2 regions of the Variovorax sp. J2P1-31 genome follow, and region 1 is predicted to be linked to the other one. Evidence: riboswitches for the same ligand, from Rfam matches in the RefSeq annotation. Region 1 holds a riboswitch; the other holds the start of a gene.

Region 1 (7,274 bases):
CATGCGGTAGCCGGTCTGGTAGGCCGCGGCCAGCGCCGCCTGCTTGCGCGTCTCGGCCGATTCGATGCGGAAGGCGTCGAGCGCGATGTCCTGCGTGGCCGAGCCGAAGGCCACCAGCAGCGCGCACCACACCAGCGGCCGCAACCCGGCGCGCGGATCGGCCAGCGCCATGCCCACCAGCCCGGCGATCACCAGCGCCTGCGCCAGCAGCAGCCAGCTGCGGCGCCGGCCCATGAGCCGGGTGAAGAGCGGGATCGGCAGCCGGTCGACCAGCGGCGCCCAGGCCCACTTGAAGGCATAGACCAGCCCGACCCAGCTCAGGTAGCCGATGTCGGTGCGCGCCACCCCGGCCTCGCGCAGCCGGAAGCTCAGCGTGCCCAGCACCAGCAGCAGCGGCAGGCCGGCGGAGAAGCCCAGCGCCAGCATGCGCAGCGTCGCGGGTTCGAGGTAGACCCGCAGCGAGTCGCGCCAGGACAGCGGTGCCTCGGGGGGAGCGGTGGAGGAAGCTTCGGCAGCCGTGGGTGGGGACATTGAGGGGGCGATCGGAATGGCTGCTTATTATTCCCGCATGTGTTCACGCTGCGAGCTTCTTCTGGGTCCCTGGCACGGCCGTCGCGCCTTTCTGCGCCTCGCGGGGGCCGGTGCCGCCGTCTCGGCCGCGCCGGTGCTGGCGCAGGTCGACGTGGGCCAGTCCTCGATGGCGCGCAACCTGGTGCCCGCCGACACCGTCGAGCAGGCCGGCGTGCAGCAGTACGGCGAGCTGCTGGCCAAGGCCAAGGCCCAGGGCGCGCTGGCGCCCGACGGCCATCCGCAGCTGCAGCGCCTGCGCGCGATCGCCGCGCGGCTGATCCCCTTCGTCGGCAGCTGGAACCCGCGGGCCGCGCAATGGAAGTGGCAGGTCAACCTGATCGGCAGCAAGCAGATCAACGCCTTCTGCCTGCCCGGCGGCAAGATCGCCTTCTACACCGGCATCCTCGACCAGCTCAAGCTCGGCGACGACGAGGTCGCGATGGTCATGGGCCACGAGATGGCGCACGCGCTACGCGAGCACGCGCGTGCCCGCATGGCCAAGAGCGCGGGCACGGGCGCGGCGCTGTCGATCGCCTCGCAGCTGTTCGGCCTGGGCGAGGTGGGCAACATGGTGGCGAAGGCCGGCACGCAGCTGCTCACGCTCAAGTTCAGCCGGGGCGACGAGACCGACGCCGACCTGGTCGGCCTCGAGCTCGCGGCGCGCGCGGGCTACGACCCGCGGGCCTCGGTGTCGCTCTGGACCAAGATGGCCGCGGCCTCGAAGAACGAGGGCGGGCTGAACTTTCTCTCGACCCATCCCAGCGGCACCGACCGCATCCGCATCCTCGAAGCCAACGTGCCCAAGGTCGACGGCCTGTACCGCGCGGCGAAGCGCGGCTGAAGGCCGCCGGGCCGGGCTCAGCCCGCGGCCAGGTGCTCCCAGAGGATGGCGGTACCGATGCCGAACAGCACCACGCCGCCGATGATCTCGGCCCGCTTGCCGGCCACCGCGCCCAGCACCCGGCCCACCATCACGCCCAGCGTCACCATGAGGAAGGTGGTGAAGCCGATCGCCGCGGCCACCGGCAGGATGTCGACGTCGAGGAAGGCCAGGCCCACGCCGACCGCCATGGCGTCGATGCTGGTGGCGAAGCCGGTCACGGCCAGCAGCCAGAAGCCGTGGCGCTCGGGCTTGTCCGGCTGCTCGGTCTCCGGCGCGGCGAAGCCGGCCCACACCATGCGCAGGCCCAGCACGCCCAGCAGCACGAAGGCGATCCAGTGGTCCCAGGCCTTGACGTAGCTGGCGGCGCCCAGGCCCAGGGCCCAGCCGGCCAGGGGCGTGAGCGCCTCGATCACGCCGAAGATCGCGCCGGTGCGCAGCGCTTCGCGCCAACGGGGGTTCTGCAGGGCCGTGCCCTTGCCGACGGCGGCGGCGAAGGCGTCGGTGGACATCGCCAGCGACAGCAGCGAGATGGAGACGAAATTCATCGGGGGTCTTTTTCCGGCCGGGCGAACGCAACGGCGCGCCACCACTGCCCGACCTGTTGTCGTGCTGGCACGCCGATGGTCTCGCCAACCCGAAAGGTTGCCGGCGCCACAGCCCGCGAGGCGGGCCGAGTGTGTTGACGCAGGCGCTTCCACGAAAAAGGCGGAAGCCGGCTACTCCCCATAGGAGAGCGCCGAGCATAACCGCCGGCCGATGCCCCTGCGGGTGCACGGTCTGACCGGCGGCGCGCACGGCGTGAAACGGCGCTGTCACTTTCTGTTACGGCGATGCGAGAATGGGCCGCACAAGGACCGATGGCCACCCGTCGGCGAGCGGCGGCCCGTGTTGCCGCGACTCGAAAAAACGGAGACTTCATGCGCAAACTGCACCTGGCGGCCCTGCTGGCCCTGTCCCTCCTGAGCGCCTGCGGTGGCGGCGACAACGGTGCCGCACCGGCGCCGGCACCCGCGCCCGCGCCGGTCCCCGCGCCAGCCCCCGCACCTTCGCCGCAACCGGAGCCCGCGCCCAAGCCCGCCTTCGGGGCCCAGATCTCCTTCGGCGACAGCCTGTCCGATGTCGGCAGCTACGCGGTGGGCACGGTCAAGGCCCTGGGCGGCGGCAAGTTCACCATCAACGGCGACAACACCGCGATCGATCCGGCCCTGACCGGCCGCAACTGGACCGAGCTGACGGCCGCCCGCTTCAATCTGCCGGCACCCTGCGCGGCGCAGACCGGCCTCGACGGCGACGCGTCGCAGGGCTTCTCGGTGCCGGTGGTGGCCCATGCGGGCTGCTACGGCTACGCCCAGGGCGGCTCGCGCGTGAGCAACCCCATCGGACCGAGCCACAAGCTGACCGGCAGCGTGCTGGGCGGCCTGACCGTGCCCGTGCGCCAGCAGATCGCCAACCACCTGGCCGTGTCCGGCGGCCGGTTCAAGCCGGACGACATGGTCTTCGTGATGGCCGGCGGCAACGACGTGCTGTTCCAGCTGGCCGAACTCGATGCCGCGGCCACGTCGGCCGGGGACGCGGCCGGCCGGCAGGCCTACTTCGCCAGCCTGGTCGCCAAGCTGGCCGCCAACGCCACCGATCCGGGTGCGGCGGCCGCGGCCATCACGCAGGCCATCCAGGGCGCGAGCGCCGCGCCGGGCGCCACGCTCGCCACCATCACGCAGGCGGCCATCGGTGCCGCGGCCGACCAGCCGGGCAATGCGACGGTGGGTTCGCCCGCCGTCTACGGGCCGATGGTGGCGCAGGCCAATGCCGACGCGACGGCCGCCGGCCAGGCCGCGGGCGCCGACTACGTCACGACCCACGGCCCCGAACTCGTGTCCGCGCTGGCCGCGGCCGGTGCCGAACTGGCCACGCTGGTGAAGACCCAGATCCTGGCCAACGGCGCGCAGTTCGTGACCGTCAACAACCTGCCGGACGTCGCCTCGACGCCGGCCGGGCGCGCCGAGTCGCCGCAGGTCCAGGCCCTGATCGCGGCCATGGGCCAGGCCTTCAACGCCCAGTTGAGCGCCGCCCTGGGCGGCGAGGCCCGGGTGCTGCTGGTGGACGTCTACGCCCTGAACCAGGATTCGGTCGCCCACCCCGTCGCCTACGGCCTCAGCAACGTGACCGACACGGCCTGCGACATGTCGCAGGGCAGGAACGCGCTGGGCAGCTCGCTGGTCTGCAATGCCTCGAACCTGAACGCGGGCGACGTCAGCCACTACGCCTATGCCGACGAGGTGCACCCCACGCCCTACTACTACGCGCTGCTCGCCAGGCATGTGCTGGAGAAGATGGCGGCGCGCGGCTGGCTCTGAGGCGCCGCGCCCGGCGGGCCGGCCGCCGGGCATCCGTGCTGAAATCCCCGGCATGACCCTGCGCCTGCATGCCCGTGCCCTGTCGTACTTCGATGCGATCCGGCGCGCCGGCTCCATCCGCGAGGCGGCGCGCCGGCTGCACATCGCGTCCTCGGCGGTCAACCGCCAGCTGCTCGAGCTCGAGGACCAGATCGGCTCGCCCCTGTTCGACCGGCTGCCCGAGGGGCTCAAGCTCACCGCCGCGGGCGAGGTGGTGGCCCGCCACGTGATCATGGTGCTGCAGGACGCGCGCCGGGTCGACAGCGAGATCGACGCGCTGCGCGGCATCCGCAAGGGCGAGGTCACGCTGTGGGCGGTGGAGGGCCTGCATGCCGCCTTCCTGCCCGGCGTGCTGGCCGCGATGATGGAGCGCTACCCGGGCGTGCGCGTGATCACCCGGCCCAGCGGCTCCGGCGCGATGGCCGCCGCTGTGGCCCAGGGCGAGGCCGACGCGGCCATCGGCTTCTCGCTCCCGCGCCGGGCCGAGCTCACGCAGATGGCCGTGGGGCGTTTCGCCATCGGCGCGGTGATGACGCCGGAGCACCCGCTGGCCGCACGGCGCACGGTCGGCCTGAACGACTGCGCGCGCCATCCGATGCTGCTGCCCAGCGCCGACCTCTCGGTGCGCTGGCTGCTGCACCCCTGGCTGGAGCGGCAGACGCGCGCGCTGCAGATCCCGCTGGAATCCGGCTCGATCGAGCTGATGCGCAACCTGGCCCGCGGCGGCGTGGGCATCGCGTTCCAGACCCGGCTGGGCCTGGAGGCCGAACTGGCGGCGGGCACGCTGGTCTTCGTGCCCCTGCGGTCGCCCGGTGCGCTGGTGTGCGAACTGGGCGTCTACGTGCGCGCGGGGCGCGCCATGCCGCCGGCGCTGGACGCGCTGATCCGGCTGATGGCCGAGGCCATCGAGCGCGCCGAGGCGCGCGAGACAGGCTGAGGGCAGCACGCCGAGGCGGCGGCCCGCGCCCCTGCTCTGATTTTTCGAGCGGGTAGCTGCTAATTCTGCGCTTGGCGGCAGCGCGGTCCGGTCCCTACAGTGCGGTCGAAACGCTCCTTCTTCGATCTCCAGGAACCCCGCCCATGAAACGCCGTCTCCTGCTCCAGGCCAGCACCGCTGCCGCCCTGGGCGCCGCCCGCATCGCACGCGCCAGCGCCACCCGCTTCAAGTTCAACCTCGGCTGGCGCTTCGAGGCCTCGGCCGCCGGCTTCCTGCTGGCGCAGAACCGCGGCTACTACCGCGATGCGGGCCTGGACGTGAGCATCGACACCGGCAACGGCTCGGCCGCCGCCATCAGCCTGGTGGCCAGCGGTGCCTACGACGCCGCCTCGGCCGACCTGGCTTCCATGATCGAGTTCGGCGTGCGCAACCCCGGCGGCGGCCTCAAGGCGGTCGCCATCCAGTACGACCTCAACCCCAACGCCGTGATCGCGCGCAAGGGCGGGCCCATCCGCGGCCCCGCCGACTTCGCCGGCAAGACCATCCTGGGCCAGCCCTTCAACGCCTCGCGCAAGCTCTTCCCGGTCTTCGCCAAGGCGCAGGGTTTCGATGCCTCGGGCGTGCGCTGGGAGAACGTCGAACCGGGCACCGGCGACATGCGCTTCGCCAAGGGCGACTTCGATGCCGCCGCCTATTTCTATTTCACCGGCCTGCTGAACCTCAAGGCGCGCGGCGTGGACCTGTCGACGCTGGACGTCTACCGCTTCAGCGACTACGGCATGAAGTCCTATGGCAACGGCCTGGTGGCCGGCCCGGGCGCCATGGCCAATGCCGGTGCGATGAAGGCCTTCGTGGCGGCCTCGACCCGCGGCTGGCTCGATGCCATCGCCGATCCGGCCGCCGGCGCCGCGGCCGTCAAGGCGCGCGAACCCCTGGTCACCGAAGCGCTGGAGGCCGAGCGCCTGCGCATGATCGTCGACGGCACCATGAAGACCGCGCAGACCCGCGCCAACGGCTGGGGCGCGGCCCTGCCGTCGCGCATCCAGGCCACCGTCGACGAGACGGTCGGCGCCTTCGGCCTGACGTCGACGCTGGGCCTGGAGCAGGTCTGGACCGATGCCTTCCTGCCCGCCGCATCCGAGCGCCGCCTGCGCGGCTGAGCGCCCGATCGCGCAGCACATCGCCATGACCCCTTCCATTCCGATCCTCGACCTCGACGGCGCCCTGGCGCGCGGCGGCCCGCGCAGCGCCGAGGTCGCCGCCCAGCTGCGCGAAGCCGCCATCGGCTCGGGCTTCTTCTACCTGCGCCACCACGGCGTGCCGCCGCAGCAGGTGGCGCGCCAGTTCGAACTGGCGCGCCAGCTCCTGGAAGACGTGCCGCCGCGCACCCGCGAACGCCTGGCCATGGCAAATTCGCCCACCCTGCGCGGCTACGAGATGCTGGGCGCGCAGACGCTGGACCTGGCGTCGCGGCCCGACATCAAGGAGAGCTTCTACTGCGGCATGGCCTACCCCGACGACCATCCCTATGTGCGGGCCGGCTACCAGACCTACGGCGGCAACCAGTGGCCCGACGAAGTGCCCGAGGCACCGGCGCTGTGCGAGGCCTACATCCAGACCCTGCTGGCGCTGTCGCGCCGCCTGATGCAGCTGCTGGCGCTGTCGCTGCGGCTGCCCGAGGACTACTTCGACGCCACCAGCGCCAGCCCCATGATGACGCTGCGCATGCTGCGCTACCCCGCCCATCCGGCCGATGCCGACGCGCTCACCTTCGGCGCGGGCGCGCACACCGACTGGGGCGCGCTCACCATCCTGGCGCAGGACATGCACGGCGGGCTGGAGGTGGCCATGCCCGACGGCAGCTGGGCCGAGGCCACGCCCATCGAGGGCTGCTTCGTGGTCAACCTGGGCGACATGATCCCGCGCTGGACCAACGGGCTCTACCACTCCAACCCGCACCGGGTGCGCAACCGCTACTCGAACGGCCGTCCGCGCTATTCCATCCCCTTCTTCTACGAGCCCGACTACCTGGCGCGGATCGAGGCGGTGCCGGGCACCGTCGCGCCGGGCGAGGCGCCGCGCTTCGCGCCCTGCACCGCCGGCGAGCACCTGCGCGAGATGTACCGCCGCACCTACGGCACGGTGGCCGCATGAGGGTGCTGTTCAACCTGTTCTGCCGCGACATCGAGGCCCAGGTGCGCTTCTACGGCGCGCTGCTCGGCCTTCCCGAACTGTCGCAGCTGCGCTCGCCGATCTACCGGGCGCTGGCGGCCGGGGAGACGGAGCTGGGGTTCAACGGCGAGGCAGCCTACGAGCTGCTGGCGCTGGCCGAGCGCCGGCCGGCGGCAGAGGCCGCGGCGCCGGTGACGGCCTATGCGACCTTCATGCTGGACGCATGCGCCGACGTGGACGCGGCAGCCCACCGGGCCGTCGCGCTGGGCGGCGGTGTCGTCAAGGCACCGTACCGGACCTACTACGGGCACTGGCAGGC
Region 2 (7,274 bases), 230 kb from region 1:
CGGCCTGTCCAACGGCGACGGCTCGGAGATCCAGCTGTTCGGCAACGCGGTCGTGGTGCGCGAGGCCGCCACCGGCAGCAGCGGGCGCGCCGTGCCGCGCCTCGAGTTCCGCGGCGAATTCCTGCATGCCTACCTCGACACCGAGCGCGTCACCTCCAACCAGCCCGTCACCCTGATCCGCGGCACCGACCGCTTCACGGCCGACACGCTGGATTACGACAACCTGAGCGGTGTCGCCAACCTGCAGGGGCGGGTGCGCGGCCAGCTCATGCCCTCGCCCGCCGCGATGCGGCCGGCGCGCTGAGAGGCGGCATGGCCGGCGCGCCGCTCGTCTTCATCACCGGCGCCTCGAGCGGCATCGGCCAGGCGCTGGCCGCCCGCTTCCACGACGCCGGCTACCGGCTGGCGCTGGTGGCGCGCCGCACCGCCGAGATCGAGGCCTGGGTCGCGGCACGCGGCATCGCCGCCGATCGCTGCGAGATCTACGGGGCCGACGTGGCCCAGGTCGACGCGATCGCCGCCGTCGGCGCGCGCTGCATCGAACGCCAGGGCCTGCCCGACGTGGTGATCGCCAATGCGGGCATCAGCGTGGGCATGGACACCGCCGACCGCGCCGACCTCGACGTGCTGGCGCAGACCTTCGCCGTCAACAACATCGGCCTGGCCGCCACCTTCCACCCTTTCGTCGCGGCGATGGCCGCGCGCGGCAGCGGCCGGCTGGTCGGCATCGGCAGCGTGGCGGCGATCCGCGGCCTGCCCGGCCATGGCGCCTACTGCGCCAGCAAGGCCGGTGTGGTCGCGTACTGCGAAAGCCTGCGTGGCGAGATGCGTGCGAGCGGGGTCAAGGTGGTGACGGTCTGCCCGGGCTACATCGACACGCCCCTGACCCAGGGCAACCGCTACGGCATGCCCTTCCTGATGCAGGCCGAGGATTTCGCCGACCGGGCCTTCCGCACCATCGAGGCGGGGCACAGCTATCGCGTCATTCCCTGGCAGATGGGCGTGGTCGCCAAGCTCATGCGGCTGCTGCCGAACGCGCTGTTCGACCGCGCGGTGCAGGGCCGGGGCCGCAAACGGCGGCGCGGCGAGTAGTCGCTCCCGTCCCTCTCCGCCGGGTGCGACCGGCCATGAAAAAAGCTCCCGAAGGAGCTTTTTTTTTGGGGGGGGTGAACGCGTGGGTTCAGTAGCCGCCGTTGCCGCCACCACCGTAGCCGCCACCGCCGCCGCCGTAACCGCCGCCGCCACCACCGCTGCGGCCGCCGCCGCCGCGCGGGCCTGCGCCGTAGGGGCTGCGGAAGCCGCCGTCGCCACCACCGCCACCACCGCCACCGCTGCGACCACCACCGCCGCCGCCGTAGCCGCCGCCACCGCCGCTGCGGCCACCGCCGCCACCACCGTAGCCGCCACCACCGCCGCCGCCGTATCCACCGCCGCCGCCGCCGTAACCGCCGCCACCACCACCGTAGCCGCCGCCACCGCTACGGGGCGGGCGCGCTTCCATCGGGCGTGCTTCGTTGACCACGACGCTGCGGCCGCCCAGGGGCTGGCCGTTCATGCCGTTGATGGCGGCTTGCGCCTCGGCATCGCTGCCCATCTCGACGAAGCCGAAGCCCTTCGAGCGGCCGGTGTCGCGTTCCATCATGACCTTGGCGCTGGTGACCGCGCCGAACTGGCCGAAGGCCTGCTCGAGATCGCCATCGCGGACGGAATATGGCAGGTTGCCGACGTACAGTTTGTTGCCCATTGAGGGACTCCTATAAACACATCAATGAAAGCGATGGAGTCCCGAAAGCACCAGCCCGGAGAGCATTCCGAGCCGCGCGAAACTGTCCGATCACCCAGTTGCCCCCCGGGGAAATTTAAAGGGAGGCTCGTGCATTATGGGTGAAATATCGAAGTTGAAAACAGGATTTGCGCCTGAACGCAAGCCCCGCGCAAATTTAGAGAAAGCAAGTGCTTGCTCACAAATGGGGTTCGGCGGACGTTTACAATTTCCGGGTCATTGGGGAGTAGCCGCCTTCCATCGCGAGAAGGGTTTGCGTCAACAGACTTGTCCTGCCCCACACGGGACATGGCGCAAACGGTAGGAACTTGGCGAGACCTTTGACCATGCAGCTTCGGAATTTGGCCGAAGGCGCTGCATGGTCAATTGCGTCCTTCGGCCCAAGGAACCCACGTTCATCATGGAAGCTTTTCTCGTCGCCACCGGCATCGTTGCCCTGGCGGAAATGGGCGACAAGACCCAACTCCTGGCCCTGGTCCTCGCGGCGCGTTTCCGCAAGCCCTGGCCCATCGTGCTGGGCATCTTCACCGCCACCATCGTCAACCACGCGCTCGCGGGCGCGGTCGGCGCCTTCGTCACGCAATGGCTCGGCCCGACCACGCTGCGCTGGCTGCTGGGCGCCTCCTTCATCGCGATGGCGGCCTGGATGCTGATCCCCGACAAGCTCGACGAGGAGGATACCGGCGTGCGTTCGCACTTCGGCGTGTTCGGCACCACGGTCGTGGCCTTCTTCCTGGCCGAGATGGGCGACAAGACCCAGATCGCCACCGTGATGCTCGCGGCGCGCTTCGTCCACGACTACGTCGGCGTGGTGGCCGGCACCACGCTGGGCATGATGCTGGCCAACGCGCCCGTGGTCTTCCTGGGCGAACGCATCATGCGGCGCGTGCCCATCAAGCTGGTCCACGGCCTCTCGGCCGCGATCTTCCTGGTGCTGGGCATCGTCATGATCGTGGGTTGGTGAAACCTGTCCCGGGGCTATACTTCCAGAGCGCCGATTTGCTACAGCTTGCGGGCGCTTAACAAATTCAGCTAAAGACCGTGGCCGAACCCGGCTCGTTTTTTGGCGAGGCCGGGTTTTTCTTTGTCCATGTCTTCCACCCTCGAAGCCGTTTCCCAGTCGATGTCCTTCCCGGGGCCGCTGCCCCTGCGCAGCGGTGCGTCGCTCGCCGACTACATGCTGGCCTACGAGACCTACGGCACGCTCAACGCCGAGCGCAGCAACGCAGTGCTGGTGTGCCATGCGCTCAACGCTTCGCACCACCTGGCGGGCGTCTACGCCGGCCAGCCCAAGTCGGAGGGCTGGTGGGACAACATGATCGGCCCGGGCAAGCCGCTCGACACCGACCGCTTCTTCGTCATCGGCGTCAACAACCTGGGCTCCTGCTTCGGCTCGACCGGCCCGATGCACACCGACCCCGCCACCGGCCGCGTCTACGGCGCCGACTTCCCGGTGGTCACGGTCGAGGACTGGGTCGACGCCCAGGCCGGGCTGCTCGACGCGCTGGGCATCCGGACGCTGGCCGCCGTGATGGGCGGCAGCCTGGGCGGCATGCAGGCGCTGTCGTGGACGCTGCAGTACCCCGACCGGGTGCGCAACGCGGTGGTGGTGGCGAGCGCGCCCAACCTCACGGCCGAGAACATCGCCTTCAACGAGGTGGCGCGGCGCGCGATCGTGACCGACCCCGACTTCCACGGCGGCCACTTCTACGAACACGGCGTGATCCCCAAGCGCGGCCTGCGCATCGCCCGCATGATCGGCCACATCACCTACCTCAGCGACGACGTGATGAACGCCAAGTTCGGCCGCGAACTCCGCAGCGCGGTCGAGGGCGAACTCGCCGGCACCGCCTACCGCTACTCGACGCAGGAGGTCGAGTTCCAGATCGAGAGCTACCTGCGCTACCAGGGCGACAAGTTCAGCGAGTACTTCGACGCCAACACCTACCTGCTGATCACGCGCGCGCTCGACTACTTCGACCCGGCGCGCGAATACGGCGGCGACCTGACGCGGGCCTTCGCGCGGGCCAGCGCCAAGTTCCTGCTGGTCAGCTTCACCACCGACTGGCGCTTCTCGCCCCAGCGCAGCCGCGAGCTGGTCAAGGCGCTGCTCGACAACCGCCGCAGCGTGAGCTACGCCGAGATCGACGCGCCGCACGGGCACGATGCCTTCCTGCTCGACGACGTGCGCTACATGGGCGTGGTGCGCTCCTATTTCGAGCGTGTAGCCGCCGAACTCGCCGGAGCCGCAGCATGAGCGATCTCGACACCCAACGCCTGATCGCCCGCCTGGTGCCCGAAGGCGCGCGCGTGCTCGACCTCGGCTGCGGCGACGGCGCCCTGCTCGACCTGCTGCAGCGCGAGCGCGGCTGCACCGGCTACGGCGTGGAGATCGCCGACGGCAACGTGCTGCAGTGCATCCGCCGCGGCGTCGACGTGATCCAGCTCAACCTCGACGAAGGCCTGGCGATGTTCGACGACGCCACCTTCGACGTGGTGCTGCAGATCGACACGCTGCAGCACCTGCGCAATGCCGAGGTGATGTTGCGCGAGACCGCCCGCGTGGGCCGCATCGGCATCGTGGCCTTCCCCAACTTCGCGCACTGGCCCAACCGCCTGAGCATCGCGCGCGGCCGCATGCCGGTGACGCGCCGGCTGCCCTACCAGTGGTACGACACGCCCAACATCCGGGTCGGCACCTTCAAGGACTTCGAGGTGCTGGCGCAGAAGAACCGGCTGCGCGTGCTCGATGCCTTCGGCCTGCAGCAGGACCGCGAGGTGCGCTGGCTGCCCAACGCGCGCGCCAGCACCGCCGTCTTCAAGTTCGAGCGCGCCTGAGGCCGTGGCGCAGACGCTGGCCGGCGCGGTGCACAGCGAGCTCTCGATCAAGAAGAGCCGCTTCATCGGCTGCGTGCAGCCGGTGGCCGACCGCGAGGCCGCGCTGCAGGTCGTGGCCGCGCTGCGCGCGCAGCATCCCGGCGCGGCCCATGTCTGCTGGGCGCTGATGGCCGGCGGCCAGTCGGCCGCCAACGACGACGGCGAACCCGGCGGCACCGCCGGCCGCCCCATGCTCGAGGTGCTGCGCCACCAGGAACTCGAAGGCGTGCTCGCCACCGTGGTGCGCTACTTCGGCGGCGTGAAGCTGGGCGCGGGCGGGCTGGTGCGGGCCTACACCGATGCCGTGGCGCAGGCCCTGCTGGGCGCGGCCAAGCTGCCGTTGCAACGCCTGCGCGCCTGCTGCTGTGCCGTGCCCTATGCGCTGGAAGGCGCGCTGCGGCGCGAACTGGCCGCGGCCGGCGCCACGCTGGGGGCGGTCGCGCACGGCACGCTGGTCGCGCTGCAGTTCAGCGTGGTCGAGTCCGAGGCCGACGCGCTGGTGCGGCGCATCGACGATCTCACCCAAGGTCGTGCCGACTGGCGCGGGCCCTGAGGCGCCTCAACCCAAGGCGCTGCCGCAGCGGCGGCAGAAACGCGCATCGGCCGCATGGCCCTCGGCGCCGCAGCCGGCGCAGGGCGGCATGCCGCCGAGCAGGCCGCGGCCCGTGAAACCCTCGGGCGTCGCGTCGCGCCCGTGCCGCACCATCTCCGCCGACACGATGCCCGTGGGCACCGCCAGCACGCCCCAGCCCAGCAGCATCATCAGCGAGGCGATCGCGCGGCCGATGTCGGTCTTGGGCACCAGGTCGCCGAAGCCGACCGTGGTCATGGTCGAGATGGCCCAGTAGATCGCCACCGGGATGCTGGTGAAGCCGTGCTGCGGCCCTTCGACCACGTACATCAGCGTGCCCAGCACCAGCACCACCATGAAGACGAAGCCGACGAAGACCATGATCTTGCGCCGGCTGGCCGCCAGCGCCGTCACCAGCGCGCGGTACTCGGCCGCATAGCGCGACATCTTGAAGATGCGGAACACGCGCAGCAGCCGCAGGATGCGCACGTCGATCAGCACCGACAGCCCCGGCACCAGGATCGCGAGGTAGGTGGGCAGCAGCGCCAGCAGGTCGATCACGCCGTAGAAGCTGCGCGCATAGCGCAGCGGCCGTCCCAGGCAGGCGAGCCGCGCGATGTACTCGAGCGTGAAGACGATGGTGAAGATCCATTCGAAGACGCCGAACACCTCGCCCCAGCGCGCGCGGATCGGCTGCACGCTGTCGAGCATCACCACCAGCACGCTGAACAGGATCACCGCGATCAGCAGCAGGTCGAAGGCGCGGCCGGCACGGGTCTCCGATTCGAAGATCACCGAGTAGAGGCGCAGGCGCCAGCCGTGCGTGGGTTTGCCGAAGCGCAGCTCGTCGCCGGGGGGAAGGTGCGTTGTGCTGCCGCTGGGCAAGGGCTTTGGGGGCATGGCTTGGTGTTCGGTGGAATCGCAGGCATTGTGGCGGCTGTGCCTGTGGCCGGATGCAGGCGCGCCACTCAATTCAAAAGTTCACAAGTGAATGGCTGGGAATGGATTGGTTACCAATCTTTCTCAAAGAAGTGCCACCAGCGTCCACATGCTTCTTACGATAGACCGTTTCCCAGAGGAGTAAGTCTTGGCTTCACAGTCCCCCTTCTTCGGCAAGCGTGACCGCGACACCGACAACTTCAATTCTCGTCCCGCACCGCTCGTCGGCGCCGGCACCAACCTCGCAGGCACACCCGTCAATCCCTCCTCCCTCACCACCGGCGCCGCCAGCGCCGCCGCAGCCGCACCCGCGGTCAAGGAAGGCGGCAGCAAGCTCACCGTCGGCCCGAACATCAAGCTCAAGGGCGTGGAGATCACCGACTGCGACACGCTCGTGGTCGAAGGCATGGTCGAGGCCACCATGGACTCGCGCGTGATCCAGATCTCCGAACAGGGCGAGTTCAAGGGCTCGGCCGAGATCGACATCGCGGAGATCCGCGGCGTGTTCGACGGCAACCTCACGGTGCGCGAGAAGCTCGTGATCCACTCGACCGGCAAGGTCACGGGCAAGATCCGCTACGGCAAGATCGTGATCGAGGAAGGCGGCCAGCTGTCGGGCGAGATCAGCTTCGGCACCAGCGAAAGCAAGAAGCCCGGCCTGCAGGCGGCTTGATGCGATGCGGGCTCAGCCCCGCAGTTTCGTCAGCAAGGCACCCGCCGCGGCGGGTGCTTTTTCTTTGGCGCCGTTGATGAAGAAGACGAACACCTCGCGCGTCTTGGCCGCCACGTCGTCGACGCCTTCCACGCGCGGCAGCCCGGCGGGCGTGCCGCCCTCGGCCCAGTGCCGCGCATGGCCGGCCCAGGCCGCCAGCGCCTTGGGCGCATAGCCGTTCTTGAGCTTGGCCTCGCTGTTCATGAGCCGGGCATAGGCGAAGTCGGCCGTGAGGTTGGCGAAGGACGGAAACTTCGGCGAGTCGGTGAACACCGTCGCCACGCCGTGCCGGCGCGCCAGCGCCAGGTACTCGGGCGTCATGAAGCTCTCGTGCCGCACGTCCATCACGTGGCGCAGCGCGCGGCTGCCCTCCTTCTTCGGCAGCAGCGCGA

What was found. Region 1 has a riboswitch for manganese ahead of mntP (manganese efflux pump MntP). Riboswitches for the same ligand answer to the same signal wherever they lie in the genome.
Region 2: it holds a riboswitch for manganese, as region 1 does, so the genes downstream of both, QTI20_RS27240 (TMEM165/GDT1 family protein) here and mntP (manganese efflux pump MntP) in region 1, are expected to answer to the same signal.

Annotation. Positions count from the first base shown of each region.
Region 1 covers NZ_JASZYA010000004.1:599,808-607,081, forward strand. Annotated here, with positions in the region: gene QTI20_RS28295 (AmpG family muropeptide MFS transporter) at 1-531, opposite strand, end outside; gene QTI20_RS28300 (M48 family metallopeptidase) at 569-1,411, shown strand; gene mntP (manganese efflux pump MntP) at 1,429-1,998, opposite strand; yybP-ykoY riboswitch at 2,009-2,183, opposite strand; gene QTI20_RS28310 (SGNH/GDSL hydrolase family protein) at 2,371-3,807, shown strand; gene QTI20_RS28315 (LysR family transcriptional regulator) at 3,860-4,783, shown strand; gene QTI20_RS28320 (ABC transporter substrate-binding protein) at 4,927-5,943, shown strand; gene QTI20_RS28325 (isopenicillin N synthase family dioxygenase) at 5,969-6,937, shown strand; gene QTI20_RS28330 (VOC family protein) at 6,934-7,274, shown strand, end outside.
Region 2 covers NZ_JASZYA010000004.1:365,203-372,476, reverse strand. Annotated here, with positions in the region: gene lptC (LPS export ABC transporter periplasmic protein LptC) at 1-304, shown strand, start outside; gene QTI20_RS27250 (SDR family oxidoreductase) at 313-1,092, shown strand; gene rbp (RNA-binding regulator) at 1,181-1,744, opposite strand; yybP-ykoY riboswitch at 1,993-2,173, shown strand; gene QTI20_RS27240 (TMEM165/GDT1 family protein) at 2,184-2,747, shown strand; gene metX (homoserine O-succinyltransferase MetX) at 2,874-4,040, shown strand; gene metW (methionine biosynthesis protein MetW) at 4,037-4,621, shown strand; gene QTI20_RS27225 (IMPACT family protein) at 4,626-5,213, shown strand; gene QTI20_RS27220 (ion transporter) at 5,220-6,131, opposite strand; gene QTI20_RS27215 (bactofilin family protein) at 6,319-6,843, shown strand; gene QTI20_RS27210 (DUF72 domain-containing protein) at 6,856-7,274, opposite strand, start outside.